DNA from 2 places in the Vibrio sp. QJM3NY_26 genome. Region 1 is predicted to be linked to the other one. Evidence: riboswitches for the same ligand, from Rfam matches in the RefSeq annotation. Region 1 holds a riboswitch; the other holds the start of a gene.
What was found. A riboswitch is a leader RNA that binds a small molecule or an ion and turns the genes downstream of it on or off. The one in region 1 is predicted to bind thiamine pyrophosphate.
Positions count from the first base shown of each region.

Region 1 (7,377 bases):
TATATTGAACAAAGATCTTGAGCCTGAAAGTGAAGATACGATCCCATTCAATGTGATGACCAATATTAATATCTCCATTGGTGATGACTTTAAATTGTCTGCCTTCGGTCTTGAAGGCGACTTGGTTGGTAAGCTCAATGTAGCTCAAAAAGACCAAGGCCCATTCATCACTGGTGAAGTGAATATCGTCGATGGTACTTACCAATCATTCGGGCAAGACCTCTTGATCGAAGAGGGTAAAATTCTAATGAATGGTCCACCGGATCAGCCATATGTAGCCATCAACGCGATTCGTAATCCTGACAATACTCAGGACGATGTGACCGCCGGCATTCGAGTGACGGGCCCAGCGACTGAGCCGACCATCGAGATTTACTCTGATCCAGCGATGCCGCAAGCCAATGCGCTGTCTTATATTTTGCGTGGCCAAGATATTGATGGCGAGTCGAGCGGTTCGATGACAACAACCTTGATCGGTTTGAGTTTGGCGAAGAGTGGTAAGGTTGTTGGCGAAATCGGTGAAGCCTTTGGTGTACAAGATTTACAACTGGATACAGCAGGCTCTGGGGATGACTCACAAGTAACGGTAAGTGGCTACATTCTGCCTGGTTTACAGGTGAAGTATGGTGTGGGTATCTTTAACTCGTTAGGCGAGTTTACCGTTCGTTATCGATTGATGCAGGATCTCTACGTTGAGGCTGTATCGGGTCTAGACAGTGCTGTGGATCTTCTCTATCAGTTTGAATTCGAGTAACACTTTAAGCGGTGATTGATTAGCGGATGACGAATGCTAGGGAGTGAGCATGCAGCACCTCGTTTTTGTTTATGGAACATTGAGAAAAGACCAATCGAACCACCACTATTTAAAACCGTGTGAGTGTTTAGGAAGGTTTGACACACCTGAGGAATACGCACTTTTTGATTTAGTTGCGTATCCGGCGATGATTTTCGGAAAGAAAAGTGTCGCTGGCGAGGTCTATATCATTAACGACGAAATTTTGGAGTCGCTCGATCGGCTAGAAGATGTTCCTGTTGAGTATCGTCGCGAGCAAATAGAGACTATATTTGGATTAGCATGGGTATATTTGTATCAGCTTGATCTAACAGCTAATAAAGAAATACTTTCGGGTGACTGGTGTAAGCGGGACAACCCGCTATAGTGAATGAACTACTGGAAGCATTCTGACGTAATAGCTAAAAGTCTCAATGTACGAGCTAGTCTTTTCCATCAGGAGGAAATTATGAAATATATATTATTGGTGCTATCAGTAATGCTATTTGGTTGTGCGCAAACCCCGCCACCCACATCAATGAACACGACCGATTGGCAGAGCTTTGGTGAGGAAATGGCACTCAAAGGAAAAACAAAGCAGAGTGAAATGAGCTTGGCTGAAGCTGCCTCATCACCATCGATTGATGCAAATTTGTATGCAGCATACGGCCAAGGTTATGAAGTGGGTAAAACTCAGTATTGTTCTCAGAACCCAAGAGCGCTAGGGCGCCGTGGTGAGACTTACCTTGGAATTTGCGATGATATTGATAAATGGTTCCGCTTTAATTATGAAAGAGGCGCTGAATCGAAATTTGATGTTCGATAATTCAATGAATAAACAAAAAGCCAGCATGTGAATGCTGGCTTTTTTAATGGTGTTATTTTGAGAAATAAACGAGAGGATTAGTCTTGGTTAAGTTCAAGAAACTCTTCTACTTTGCGAACCATGTCTGTTGAGCCAACAAAGAAAGGTACACGTTGGTGTAACTCTGTTGGTTTGATATCCATGATACGTTGAGCACCGTCTGAAGCGATACCACCCGCTTGTTCCATAAGGAAAGCAATTGGGTTGCACTCGTAAAGCAAACGCAGTTTACCTTGAGGGTGGCTTTGTGTGCTTGGGTATAAGTAGATGCCGCCTTTCAGCAGGTTACGGTGGAAATCTGATACTAGAGAACCAATGTAACGAGAAGTGTAAGGGCGGTTATCACTTGGCTCATCTTCTTGGCAGTACTTGATGTACTTTTTAACACCCGTAGGGAAGCGGAAGTAGTTACCTTCGTTGATCGAGTAGATCTTACCTTCATCAGGGATCATCATGTTTTCATGAGATAGACAGAAGGTACCCAGTGATGGGTCGTAGGTGAAACCATTGACGCCAGCGCCTGTTGTGTAAACAAGCATGGTTGAAGAACCGTAAATTACGTAACCAGCTGCGACTTGTTTGTGTCCAGGTTGTAGGAAATCTTCTTGTGTTGGTGGGGTACCAATCGGTGACACTCGGCGGTAGATAGAGAAAATCGTACCAACCGATACATTCACATCGATGTTTGAAGAACCATCAAGTGGATCCATCAGAACAACGTATTTTGCGTTTTTGTTGAGCTCTTTATTGAAGGCAACAGCTTCGTCTTCTTCTTCACTTGCAACGCCACAAACTTGGTCACGAGCTTCTAGAGCCGCTTTAAATTTGTCGTTCGCGTAAAGGTCTAGCTTTTGTTGCTCTTCACCTTGAACGTTGTCTGTACCAACAGCGCCAGTAATGTCGACAAGACCTGCTTTGTTGATTTCACGGTTAACAATTTTTGCAGCAAGACGAATTGATGACAAAAGGGATGATAGATCACCACTTGCATGGGGGAAATCATTTTGTTTTGCAACAATGAACTCACCAAGGGTGCGCATCTCAGACATGTTATTTCCTTAAACTTCTCTCAATATTAGGGGGGATTTGAGCACTGTAGATTAGGCCTCTTGAGTGGGCTTTATTCATCTAGACGCTTACCTAAATTCTAAAGGTTAGATCTTTTTAATGGTAATGAACTAAGCGACACAGATCTCACTTACTATGTCGACTAAATTTGTTTTGCATTGCTGCTCGCTTTTAATCGCCATTTAATGATAATGAGTGCAAGTAGTTTGATTTAGACATGGCTCATTTAGCCAAGCGTTTGGAAGCAATATATGCATATTCACATCTTAGGAATTTGTGGCACCTTCATGGGTGGTGCCGCGGTATTGGCTCGTCAATTAGGTCACAAGGTTACGGGTAGTGACGCGAATGTTTATCCTCCAATGAGCACCTTGTTGGAGTCTCAGGGGATTGAGATTATTGAAGGGTTCGACCCTAGTCAATTAGAGCCAAGGCCTGATCTCGTGGTTATCGGTAATGCCATGAGCCGTGGTAACCCGTGTGTTGAGTATGTATTGGATAATAACCTTAGATACACATCAGGCCCGCAATGGTTGCAAGAATTTCTACTGCATGACCGTTGGGTTCTTGCGGTCTCGGGAACGCATGGCAAGACTACTACATCAAGCATGTTGGCTTGGATCTTGGAAGACTGTGGCTATGCACCGGGCTTCTTAGTTGGCGGTGTGTTGGGTAACTTTGGTATATCTGCTCGCCTTGGTGAAAGCATGTTCTTCGTGGTTGAAGCCGACGAATACGACAGTGCTTTTTTCGATAAACGATCTAAGTTCGTTCATTACCACCCAAGAACCTTGGTCATGAATAATCTTGAGTTCGATCATGCGGATATCTTTGATGATCTTGAAGCGATCAAGCGACAGTTTCATCATTTGGTTCGCACTGTGCCAAGTAATGGTCGTATTTTCTCACCGAAGCAAGATACGGCTATTGAAGATGTTCTATCTCGTGGGTGTTGGAGTGAGACTGAATCGAGCGGTGAACTTGGCGATTGGGATGCCAAGAAACTGGTTAAAGATGGCTCCAAATTTGAGGTCTATTTCCAAGACGAATGTGTTGGGACCGTAGACTGGGATTTGGTTGGCGATCATAACGTAAGTAATGCCTTGATGGCGATTGCGGCGGCAAGACATGTCGGTGTGACACCCGACTTAGGATGTGAATCACTGGCGACTTTCATTAATACCAAGCGTCGCTTAGAGTTTAAAGGCGAAGTGGCAGGTGTTTCTGTCTATGACGATTTTGCTCATCATCCTACAGCGATTGAACTTACTCTGGGTGGCTTACGTAATAAGGTCGATACGAAAAAAATCATTGCCGTTTTAGAGCCTCGTTCTGCCACCATGAAGCGTGGTGTGCATAAAGAAACCTTGGCTGATTCGCTCAAACAGGCGGATTCTACCTACTTATTCCAACCAGATAACATTGATTGGTCTGTACAAGATGTTGCCGATGCGTGCCATCAACCCGCACATGTAAGTGATGACATGGATACATTCGTTGCTAGAATTGTCTCAGAGGCACAAGCGGGCGACCAAATCTTGGTAATGAGCAATGGTGGCTTTGGTGGTATTCACCAGAAACTGTTGGATGCGTTGGCACTCAAAGGCTAACTGATCCACGACCTTATATTTTGAAGTAATTGAGAACATGACAAAACACGATAAAGCTATAACCCTCGCTTTCACTGGCGCATCAGGTGCACCTTATGGCCTGCGTTTACTTGAATGCCTTTTGGCGGCGGATTATCAGGTCTATTTACTGATATCGTCGGCTGCGCGAGTGGTGTTGGCGACCGAGCATGAACTTAAGTTACCTGCAGGACCTGATGCAGCGAAACAAGCTTTGGTTAAACACCTTGGGTGTGACCCCGAAAAGCTGGTGGTGTGTGGCAAAGATGATTGGTTCTCACCGGTTGCCTCTGGCTCTGCAGCGCCGAAGCAGATGGTCGTTTGTCCATGTTCAGCGGGAAGCTTGGCTTCAATTGCTCATGGCTTATCGGATAATCTGATTGAGCGTGCTGCAGATGTGGTCATGAAAGAACGAGGCCAGCTGTTGTTGGTGGTTCGTGAGACGCCATTCTCGACGCTGCACTTAGAGAACATGCATAAGCTATCGACTATGGGCGTGACGATCATGCCTGCCGCTCCGGGTTTTTATCATCAACCTAAGTCGATTGAAGATCTGGTCGATTTTATGGTGGCGCGCATTTTGGATCATCTTGGCATCGAGCAAGGTTTAGTGCCACGTTGGGGTTACGATCAACGTAATTGATCCAAACTTGATAGCTTATTGTTAAAATTCGAATTACAATTCTGAACACTCATCGGGGAGCAAACCATTCAAATAATGAATGCGAGCTGAGATCAAGCAAGTGCTTGGGACCCGTAAACCTGAACCAGATAATGCTGGCGTAGGAATTGAGTTAGGAACAACTTCTACCGTTCTCCTCCCTCAAACCTGTGCCGCTCAGACCATGGAGAGCGTCCAGTGAAATTTACATTAACAACTCTTGCTGTTACTACAGCCATCTCTTTTTCTGCCTTTGCTGCAGACAATACCCTAACGGTTTATACCTATGACTCTTTTGCTGCGGATTGGGGCCCTCGTCCTGCCGTTGAAAAAGCATTTGAAGAAAAGTGTGGCTGCGATGTGAACTTTGTCGCGCTAGAAGATGGCGTATCGATTCTGAACCGCTTGCGTCTTGAAGGTGGTAACAGCAAAGCTGATATCGTGTTAGGCCTAGATAACAATCTGATGGCTGAAGCGAAAGCGACGGGCTTATTGGCTGAGCACAATGTTGATACGTCTTCAGTGACACTTCCTAACGGCTGGGACGACAGCACCTTTGTTCCTTATGATTTTGGTTACTTTGCGTTTATCTATAACAAAGAGAAACTAGCAAACCCACCTAAGAGCTTGAAAGAACTGGTTGAGCAGCGTGACGACCTTAAGGTTATCTACCAAGACCCACGTACATCAACGCCGGGTCAAGGCATGATGCTATGGATGAAGTCGGTATACGGTGATGAAGCGACGGCAGCTTGGAAGAAACTTGCTCAGAAGACGGTTACGGTTACTAAAGGTTGGTCTGAAGCTTACTCTATGTTCTTAAATGGGGAGTCGGACTTAGTCTTGTCTTACACAACATCTCCTGCTTACCACATCATTGCAGAAAGTGATTCTAAGTATGCAGCTGCAAGCTTTGAAGAAGGTCATTACACTCAAGTGGAAGTGGCAGCGAAAGTTAAAGGCAGCAAAAATGAAAAACTGGCCGATGAGTTTATGGCGTTTATCTTAAGTGATGAATTCCAATCGGCGATGCCAACGGGCAACTGGATGTACCCAGTGACGGATATCGAGCTACCAAAAGGGTTCGAGCAGTTAACAGTACCGCAGAAAGCTCTGAGTTTTACGCCTGAAGAAATCGCTGCTAAGCGTAAGCCATGGATTCGTGAATGGCAGAGTGCACTTACTTTTTAAAGGATTAGCCTTCTAGCTTAATTTTCTAAAGATGAGTTTCCTAAAGCTCAGCTTTCTAACTTTCTGTATTTAAAGGTTCGTTCGATATTAACTGAGTGAACCACTTACGGTAAAAAATCAATTTATGATAAAGAAAACACCTAAGGTCGGGATCTGGGTTGCGATACTCATTACCGCTTTTGTGGTTTCAGCAGTTGGGGCATTGCTTAGCAATGCCCCTTCTCTTGATATCAGCCAAGTATGGTCCGATCCTTACTATTGGCACGTAACGAAATTCAGTTTTTATCAAGCGACACTCTCAACTGTGCTGAGTGTTGGCTTTGCTATACCAATTGCTCATGCTTTGTGTCGCAGGCAATTTTTTGGGCGAGCTCTGTTGTTAAGGCTGTTCGCATCGACCTTGGTTTTGCCTGTGTTAGTCGGTGTGTTTGGTTTGCTTGCAATTTATGGCAACAGTGGTTGGTTAGCTAAATTTCTGGCGAACTTCGATATTGAATTACCATTCTCCATCTATGGATTGAATGGCATTTTGCTCGCACATGTCTTTTTTAATCTGCCCTATGCCAGCCGTTTACTTTTACAAGCTTTAGATACCGTGCCTGCCGAGCAGCACAAGCTGTGTGCTCATTTGGGTATGAGTCATTGGAATAAATTTAAATGGGTCGAATGGCCGCGATTGAGACAACAACTGCCTCATGTATGTGGCTTAGTCTTCATGTTGTGCTTTACTAGCTTTGCTACCGTGATGGCGCTAGGTGGAGGTCCGAAATCGACCACTATCGAACTCGCTATTTATCAAGCGATTAAATTCGACTTTGACTTACAGGCTGGTGCCTTGCTCGCGATATGGCAAATGCTGCTGTGTGGAGTGCTCGCGGTGAGTATTCAGCGCCTGTCGAAACCTATTTCAGTGACGGCCAGTCAGTTGTCGGAAGAGAAATATTTGGTTAAGGACTGCTGGTGCTCAAAAGCTTGGGATAGCTTTTGGATCATAGTAGTCTCAATGCTGGTATTGCCGCCATTAGCCATGGTTATCGTCAGTGGTATTAACTCACAAGCACTAACTGTGCTCAGCAGCGAACCGTTTTGGGCTGCGCTAATGACCTCAGTTAAAGTTGCGTCCTTAGCAAGTGTTATTGCCGTCGGTATTGGTATTGCGATACTGCTGACCAGTCGTGCATGGCGTTTGCAG
Region 1 covers NZ_CM173515.1:3,053,851-3,061,227, reverse strand. The annotation lists gene tamB (autotransporter assembly complex protein TamB) at 1-754, shown strand, start outside; gene AC3CH4_RS13590 (gamma-glutamylcyclotransferase family protein) at 804-1,160, shown strand; gene AC3CH4_RS13585 (DUF2799 domain-containing protein) at 1,242-1,598, shown strand; gene fbp (class 1 fructose-bisphosphatase) at 1,676-2,686, opposite strand; gene mpl (UDP-N-acetylmuramate:L-alanyl-gamma-D-glutamyl-meso-diaminopimelate ligase) at 2,957-4,315, shown strand; gene AC3CH4_RS13570 (flavin prenyltransferase UbiX) at 4,353-4,976, shown strand; TPP riboswitch at 5,020-5,139, shown strand; gene thiB (thiamine ABC transporter substrate binding subunit) at 5,193-6,185, shown strand; gene thiP (thiamine/thiamine pyrophosphate ABC transporter permease ThiP) at 6,310-7,377, shown strand, end outside.

Region 2 (7,377 bases), on a different replicon from region 1:
TATCTCTTACTCTAACTTAGCGAAATGTACTCCGGCGTTGATTATGAAATCTAGCTTAAGCATTCGATCTTACACCAAGCAATTTAATACCCATGCTCATGATTACCATCATCAACTGGTATTGCCGATCCAAGGCAGTATCAATATCGAAATGGTGGGGTATGTCGGTAAAGTGGCGGTGGGCGAATGTGTGGTGATTCCGGTAACCACAGCACATGCGTTTAAAGCGGACGAAGCAGCGCGGTTTATTGTCGCGGATATGGCTGTGTTGCCTCAGCATTTGTTAGAGCACGAGCTCTCGGTTTTCACGATAACGCCACCTTTGATGAGCTTCTTGTTGTTTGTTGAGAAGCAGCTGGAATATCAGGTCGATAGCGGTATTGAGTCATCCATCTTGGATGTGTTTTCACTGCTGTTAGAGCAACAACAAGTGAGCAAGAGCATCGACCCAAGAATCCGCGCCGTACAAAGGCTGATAGCGGATAACTACACGCAACCGTTATCCATATCACAACTTGCAGAAACGGCCTGTTTGAGCCCTACTCAATTCAAAAAACGCTTCAAAGAGTGCTTGGGTATCAGTGCGCTTAAATACATCACGCGATATCGTATGGAGAAAGCTCAAGCCTTGTTAACCCACACAGATTTACCTGTTCAATTGATAGCCGAAAATGTGGGTTATAGTGATGTTTCTGCTTTCAGTCGTCGTTTCTCTCAGCACTTTGGAATGTCTCCAAGGGCGTTTCTAGGCTCAATGAAAGACAGTCTTTAGAAACAAAAATAGCGTCCTTTCGGCAAACTAACTTCTATCAATCTTCACTATTATCTATTTCAGAACTGAAAATTGGGTAATAGAAATGAATCTTGCCATCAATCGCGTTAACGAATTCCAAACGGGCACTTTAGCCATTTTGTTTGCTTCCATTTTATGGGGCACGACAGGCACCGCCGCAAGTTTTGCGCCTGATCTAAGCCCATTAGCGATTGGTGCTTTCTCTATGGGTGTCGGCGGCCTAATGCAAGCGGGCTTAGCGTATCGAAAAATCCTATTAGCCCTTGATAAACTTTTGCAGAATAAGAAGCTGTTGGCAGTGAGCGCTTTGGCTTTGGCGGTCTATCCTTTAGCTTTCTATTCTTCAATGAAATTATCAGGTGTGGCGATTGGAACCGTGGTTTCGATTGCGACCGCACCTTTCTTTTCGGCACTGTTAGAGTGTCTGATTAGCAAAAAAAATAATATCAACAAACGTTGGCTCACTAGCTTTGCGATTGGTGTGGTGGGTATTGGGTTGTTGGTGTTTTCTGAGTCTGAATCGGTGAGTGAATCCGCTGATGATTTGAAGTTATTCGGCATAGCTTTAGGTTTGCTCGCTGGGTTGTGTTACGCCATTTATTCTTGGGCGACCAAAGCACTGATCGATAAAGGGATTAAGTCACAAGCGGCGATGGGCAGTATTTTTGGCCTGGGTGCGATGCTGTTGCTGCCAACGCTCTGGTTTACTGGTGAGAACCTGTTTTCCTCGCAGATTAACGTATTAGTCATCAGTTATCTGACGCTAATCCCACAATGCTTGGGCTATATCGCGTTCAGTTTTGGTTTACGCCACGTGACCGCGAGTAGTGCCAATCTACTTACTTTGTTTGAACCGGTAGTCGCAGCGGTGCTTGCCGTCTGTGTTGTCGGTGAGCTGATTCCTTTTACAGGCTGGCTAGGTATGTTTCTGATTGTGTTGTGCTTGTTGATACAGTCGAAGCCATCTAAAGGAACGTTATAAGTATTTGTTTTGTTGGACCTAATTGAAATTTTTTCATGTGTAATTCTTATAATTGAATAAAATCAGTATCTCAGTTGTGAGAGTGCTGTTACTATCGCTATCAATAGTCGGGGGGCATATACCTTATTTGGTGTTTGCTGAGATCGTTAATCGAGACCCGTTGAACCTGATTCAGTTAACACTGGCGTAGGGAACTATAAGCACTCGATCTACGTCTGCACCCATGAAAACTTTCATGAGCCTAATGCGACTTCTCCTTCGATCAGTGTTCGTTCTCCTACGTCTTGTAAGATAGTAGGAGCGACAATGACACACAGTTCTATTTCAAAAGATTTAACGCCCAAAGCCTCAGTTTCACAGCACTCTGCTGATGGTTCGATTCGAACGAACACTCCGATTGTATTGACGATCGCAGGCTCAGACAGCGGCGGCGGTGCAGGGATCCAAGCTGATATTAAAGCGATGTCTGCTACCGGTAGTTTTGCTTGTTCGGTCATTACCGCTATCACATCTCAGAACACTCAAGGCGTGTCAGCCATTTTCCCTATTCCACTCGACCATGTAGCTAGTCAGTTAGATGCAGTGTTTACTGATCTCAATATCGTGGCAGTAAAAGTCGGCATGTTGGCTGATTCGCAAATCATCAAAGTCGTTGCAGATAAAATTAAGCAGTATCAACCTAAGCATCTTGTGATTGACCCTGTAATGGTTGCGACGAGTGGCGATCTTCTTCTAGAAAACTCAGCCATCACGACGCTGAAGCAAGAGCTGATTCCGCTGGCAGACATCATCACACCTAACTTGCCAGAAGGTGCTGCACTGACAGGCAAAGCTGTCCCTGAAAGCGAAGCTGAAATGCAGGGCATGATTGAAGACTTACGCGCACTAGGTGCTAAAGCTGTCCTGCTAAAAGGCGGTCACTTAGAGAAGGATGAGAACAGTAACGACTTACTGATTCTCCCGACGACCTCTGCTTTGATTAGTGCGAAGCGTTTTCCTACTAAAAACACCCATGGCACTGGCTGTACGCTCTCTTCTGCGATTGCTTCTTTCTTAGCTCAAGGCAACACGCTTACTCAAGCTGTTGACTTAGGTAAACAATACATTTCACGTGCTATTGCTCATGCTGATGAGTTGCAAGTCGGTCAAGGTCACGGCCCGGTAAATCACTTCTTCGTTGGGCACGGTAATGTCCGTTAATACGGTTGGTGTTCAACTCAGCAGTGCCTCCTTACGTTATAACGACAGTGAGCACGCGACCTTATCTGGGTTGTCGCTTAGCTTAAACGCAGGTAAGTGGACGGTATTGCTCGGTCGAAGTGGCTGCGGAAAAACCACGGTATTGCGTTATCTGGCAGGCTTACTGGACGATAAGGTGGAGTGGCAGGGCACATTGGCAACCTCTGATGAATTGCCTTTAACGGATCGCATCGCTTACATGGCGCAGCAAGATTTGTTACTGCCATGGTTGTCGGTTATCGACAATGTTTGCTTAAGTCATCGCTTTCAAAATCCAGCTTCTGATAAAGCACCGCAAACCAATCAAGCTCTAGAGTTGCTAGCTGCGGTTGGTTTAGCTGATCACGCGTCTACTATGCCGGATCAGTTGTCTGGTGGCATGCGTCAGCGTGTTGCTTTGGCTCGCACCTTAATGCAAGACAAGCCAGTCGTACTGATGGATGAACCGTTCTCTGCGCTGGATGCGGTAACGAGACACAAGCTGCAAAGTTTAGCGTGTGAACTGCTAAAAGATAAAACTGTTGTGTTGATCACCCATGATCCACAAGAAGCGGTGCGCTTGGCGGATAACTTGTATGTGTTGCAAGGCACACCTGCAAGCGCACAGTCACTGTCTGTGCCAAATACAGCCACACCAAGAGTGTTAGATGGTGAATGTGCTGAGTTACAACAAGCGATCTTAGATCAGTTGGAGCGTGATTATGAATGATCTAACGCGAAGCGAAGTTGGGGCTCGTTCAACCGACATACAGGCTAGCACTGAACGTCCTCGTCAGATGAATCCCGTTATGCGTTTGCTTATCAGCAGCGCCGTGATTCTCGGTTTATGGCAACTGGTGGTGGTTATCTTCGAGATGCCAAGCTTCATTCTGCCAGCTCCCGAAGAAGTCTTCATCAAGCTAATTGAACGTTACGATGTGCTACTCAAACACACTTGGGTGACTGCGCAGGAGATCTTACTTGGTCTATTGCTCGGTTTGTCGATGGGGCTGTTTTTCGCCCTACAGATGTTGATGTTCGAACCGTTGAAACGCTGGTTGTTGCCTATCTTAATTGCTAGCCAAGCTATCCCTGTGTTTGCGATCGCGCCAGTATTGATGTTGTGGCTAGGCTATGGCATCGCGTCAAAAGTGGTGATGGCGGCGATCATTATCTTCTTCCCTGTAACCACTTGTTGTTACGACGGCCTGCGAAATACACCGACGGGTTATCTCGATCTTGCCAAGACCATGGGTGCATCGAAATGGCAATTGTTGCGTTATATCCAACTGCCTGCTGCGCTGCCAACTTTGGCGTCTGGCATTCGTGTCGCTGTGGTTATTGCCCCAATTGGTGCGGTTGTCGGCGAGTGGGTGGGTTCGAGTGAAGGGCTGGGTTACCTAATGCTGCAAGCCAACGCACGCATGATCATTGATGAGATGTTTGCTGCCTTATTCATCTTGGCGGTGCTGTCTATCTCGCTCTACTTCATCACAGACAAATTACTTAAAAAAGCTATCCCTTGGGAGAACCAGTGATGGTTCGCTCAATAACACTTGTTTAATAAAGCTTCGCTCAACGCTATTTATCTAAACAAACCTCGTTAAAAATTAGCTCTATAAACACAATAATAATATTCAAAAGGAAAGGTTAACTATGAAAAATACCAAATTGGTAGGTGCAGTGGCACTGCTTGCTTCATTGGTTTCAGGTCATGCATTGGCGGATTCTGAACAAAAGAAACTGACATTGATGTTGGATTGGTTTGTGAACCCGAACCACGGCCCAATTGTGATTGCTCAAGAGCGTGGCTACTTTGCTGACCAAGGCTTAGAGGTGGAAATCCAAGAGCCAGCAGACCCAAGCACGCCAGCAAAACTGGTCGCGGCAGGTAAAGTCGATTTAGCGGTAACTTACCAACCAAGTTTAACCATGGATGTAGCGGCAGGTTTGCCTCTAGTTCGTGCATCAACCCTTATTGCAACACCACTGAACACGCTGATGGTTTTGGATAACGGCAAGAACGATTCACTAGCAGATCTGAAAGGTAAAAAGATCGGTATTGCGATTGCTGGCAACGAAGAAGCGACTATCGGCACCATGCTAGCGCAAGAAAATGTTGCGTTTACAGACGTGCAAACCATCAATGTCGGTTGGGCGCTTTCGTCTTCATTAGCATCGGGCAAGGTAGACGCAATTTGGGGTGGCTTACGTAACTTCGAAACCAACCAGTTAGCACTTGAAGGCTTTAAAGCGAAGGCATTCTTCCCTGAAGAACACGGTGTGCCAGCTTACGATGAGCTTATCTTTGTTGCGAACGCAAAGCAGCACGACGATGAAGCGATCAAAGCGTTCAACAAAGCATTGGAACAAGCAACAACTTACATTGTGAACCACCCGCAAGATTCATGGAGTGAGTTTGTTGCGTATTCACCGGATACGTTGAACAACGAACTTAACCAACGCGCATGGAATGACACGCTGACTCGTTTTGCACTTCGCCCTTCAGCAGTCGACCTAAAACGTTACGACGATTACGCGCAGTTCATGTTCGACAAAGGCATTATCAAATCACTACCAAAAGCCGCTGACTACGTACCGACTTTTGACTAAGGAATCTCATGAAATACCAAGACTTAATCCAAGCCTGTCAGCAAGATTGGCAAGACTACACCGAGCACGCTTTTGTTAAAACGCTGGCGAACGGCACACTCGCTCAGCCTTGTTTTCTGCATTATTTGAAGCAAGATTTTCTGTTCTTAAAACAGTATGCCCGCGCTTATGCATTGGCGATCTACAAGGCGAAAACACTGGCTGATATGCGTCGTGCACTGCCAAGTGTTCATGCCCTGCTCGATTCTGAAATCTCTCACCATGTGACTTACTGTGGTCAGTGGGGGTTAACCGAATCTGATTTGGAAAACGAGCCTGAAGATTTCGGTACAGTCGCTTACACGCGCTACGTTCTAGATGCGGGTATGACAGGTGATCTTGTCGACTTATATGCGGCACTGGCTCCGTGTTCCATTGGTTACGCTGTGATTGGTAAAGCGCTGTTAGAAAGCAGTGAAACCGTTTTGGAAGGCAACCCATACGCAAGCTGGCTGCAACTGTACGGTGGAGAAGAGTTCCAGTCTGGCGTGGCAACGGGCGCGGAATACTTCAATCAACTGCTTGCTGAAATCGATATCAACAGCGAGCGCGGCCAGAACATCGTTCATATCTTTAAAACCGCAACGCGTATGGAAGTGGCTTTTTGGCAGCAAGGTCTGAATGCACTTAATGATTAACCACGGCTAAACCTTGTCGCTAACCAATCAGCAGCGGCTTAAAACGACTTTCTTTTATAAGGATTTACCCATGCTAACTGAACAAATCATCCAATCGCTGCGCGCAGTACGAGAGCAAAAACCGCTGGTTGTGAATATCACCAACTACGTCGTGATGAACAATACGGCGAATGCTTTATTGGCGATTGGCGCTTCTCCTATCATGGCGCACTCACAGCAAGAATTGGCTGAGATGATGTCTTTCTCTGGCGCGCTGGTGATTAACATCGGTACGCTCGACAGTGTGTGGACGCCAAGAATGCGCTTCGCCGTTGAACAAGCGAATGCAAACTGCAAGGTTGTGGTTCTTGATCCTGTGGGTTGTGGCGCAAGTACGCTGCGTACCGAGACTTCTCGTGAAATTGCACGCTTAGCCGATAAGTTGATCATTCGTGGTAACGCGTCTGAGATTATCGCGTTAGCGGGCGAGCAAGCGCAGAGTAAAGGCGTTGATGCGCTAGATAGCAGTGATGCCGCATTAGGCGCAGCGCAATGCTTAGTCGCTGAATACGGTGCGAATGTGGTGATTTCTGGTGAGACGGATTACGTTGTCACTAAAGACAGCGTTGTTACGTTAAACAACGGACATCCAATGATGCCGTATGTGACGGGCATGGGTTGTACTCTTACTGCATTAACGGGAGCTTTCGCTGCTGTTGGAGATGAAAGTGGTTTAGCGGCAGCGTCGGTATTAGGTGTGGTTGGTGAAATCGCAGCTGAGAACTCACGCGGCCCAGGTAGCTTGCAAATGAACTTGCTTGATGAGTTGTACCAGTTAGACGAAGAGACACTGATTCAACGTTTGAAGATTCAGTAGATTCAATCTAGATCTGCATTCGTAGCTTATTAAAAAGCCCTCAGCACATATGTGTTGAGGGCTTTTCTATTATTGCTTCAAAACCGTATTAACTCGTTGTAGTGTTAGCTATCTCGTTATATCAGCAATTGGTTTCGTTAGGTTCTAAATCGATTCACTTGGCTTTCTAAGTGATGAGCAACTTCGGTTAAGTCGCTCGCTGCACCTGAAATGCTGCTGACAGATTCTTGGTTGCTCT
Region 2 covers NZ_CM173516.1:1,254,660-1,262,036, forward strand. The annotation lists gene AC3CH4_RS20940 (helix-turn-helix domain-containing protein) at 44-772, shown strand; gene AC3CH4_RS20945 (DMT family transporter) at 858-1,775, shown strand; TPP riboswitch at 1,874-1,985, shown strand; gene thiD (bifunctional hydroxymethylpyrimidine kinase/phosphomethylpyrimidine kinase) at 2,082-2,975, shown strand; gene AC3CH4_RS20955 (ABC transporter ATP-binding protein) at 2,965-3,723, shown strand; gene AC3CH4_RS20960 (ABC transporter permease) at 3,716-4,531, shown strand; gene AC3CH4_RS20965 (ABC transporter substrate-binding protein) at 4,650-5,606, shown strand; gene tenA (thiaminase II) at 5,615-6,283, shown strand; gene thiM (hydroxyethylthiazole kinase) at 6,354-7,139, shown strand; gene AC3CH4_RS20980 (methyl-accepting chemotaxis protein) at 7,277-7,377, opposite strand, start outside.
Region 2: linked by a shared signal. The riboswitch ahead of thiD (bifunctional hydroxymethylpyrimidine kinase/phosphomethylpyrimidine kinase) and the one ahead of thiB (thiamine ABC transporter substrate binding subunit) in region 1 are both predicted to bind thiamine pyrophosphate.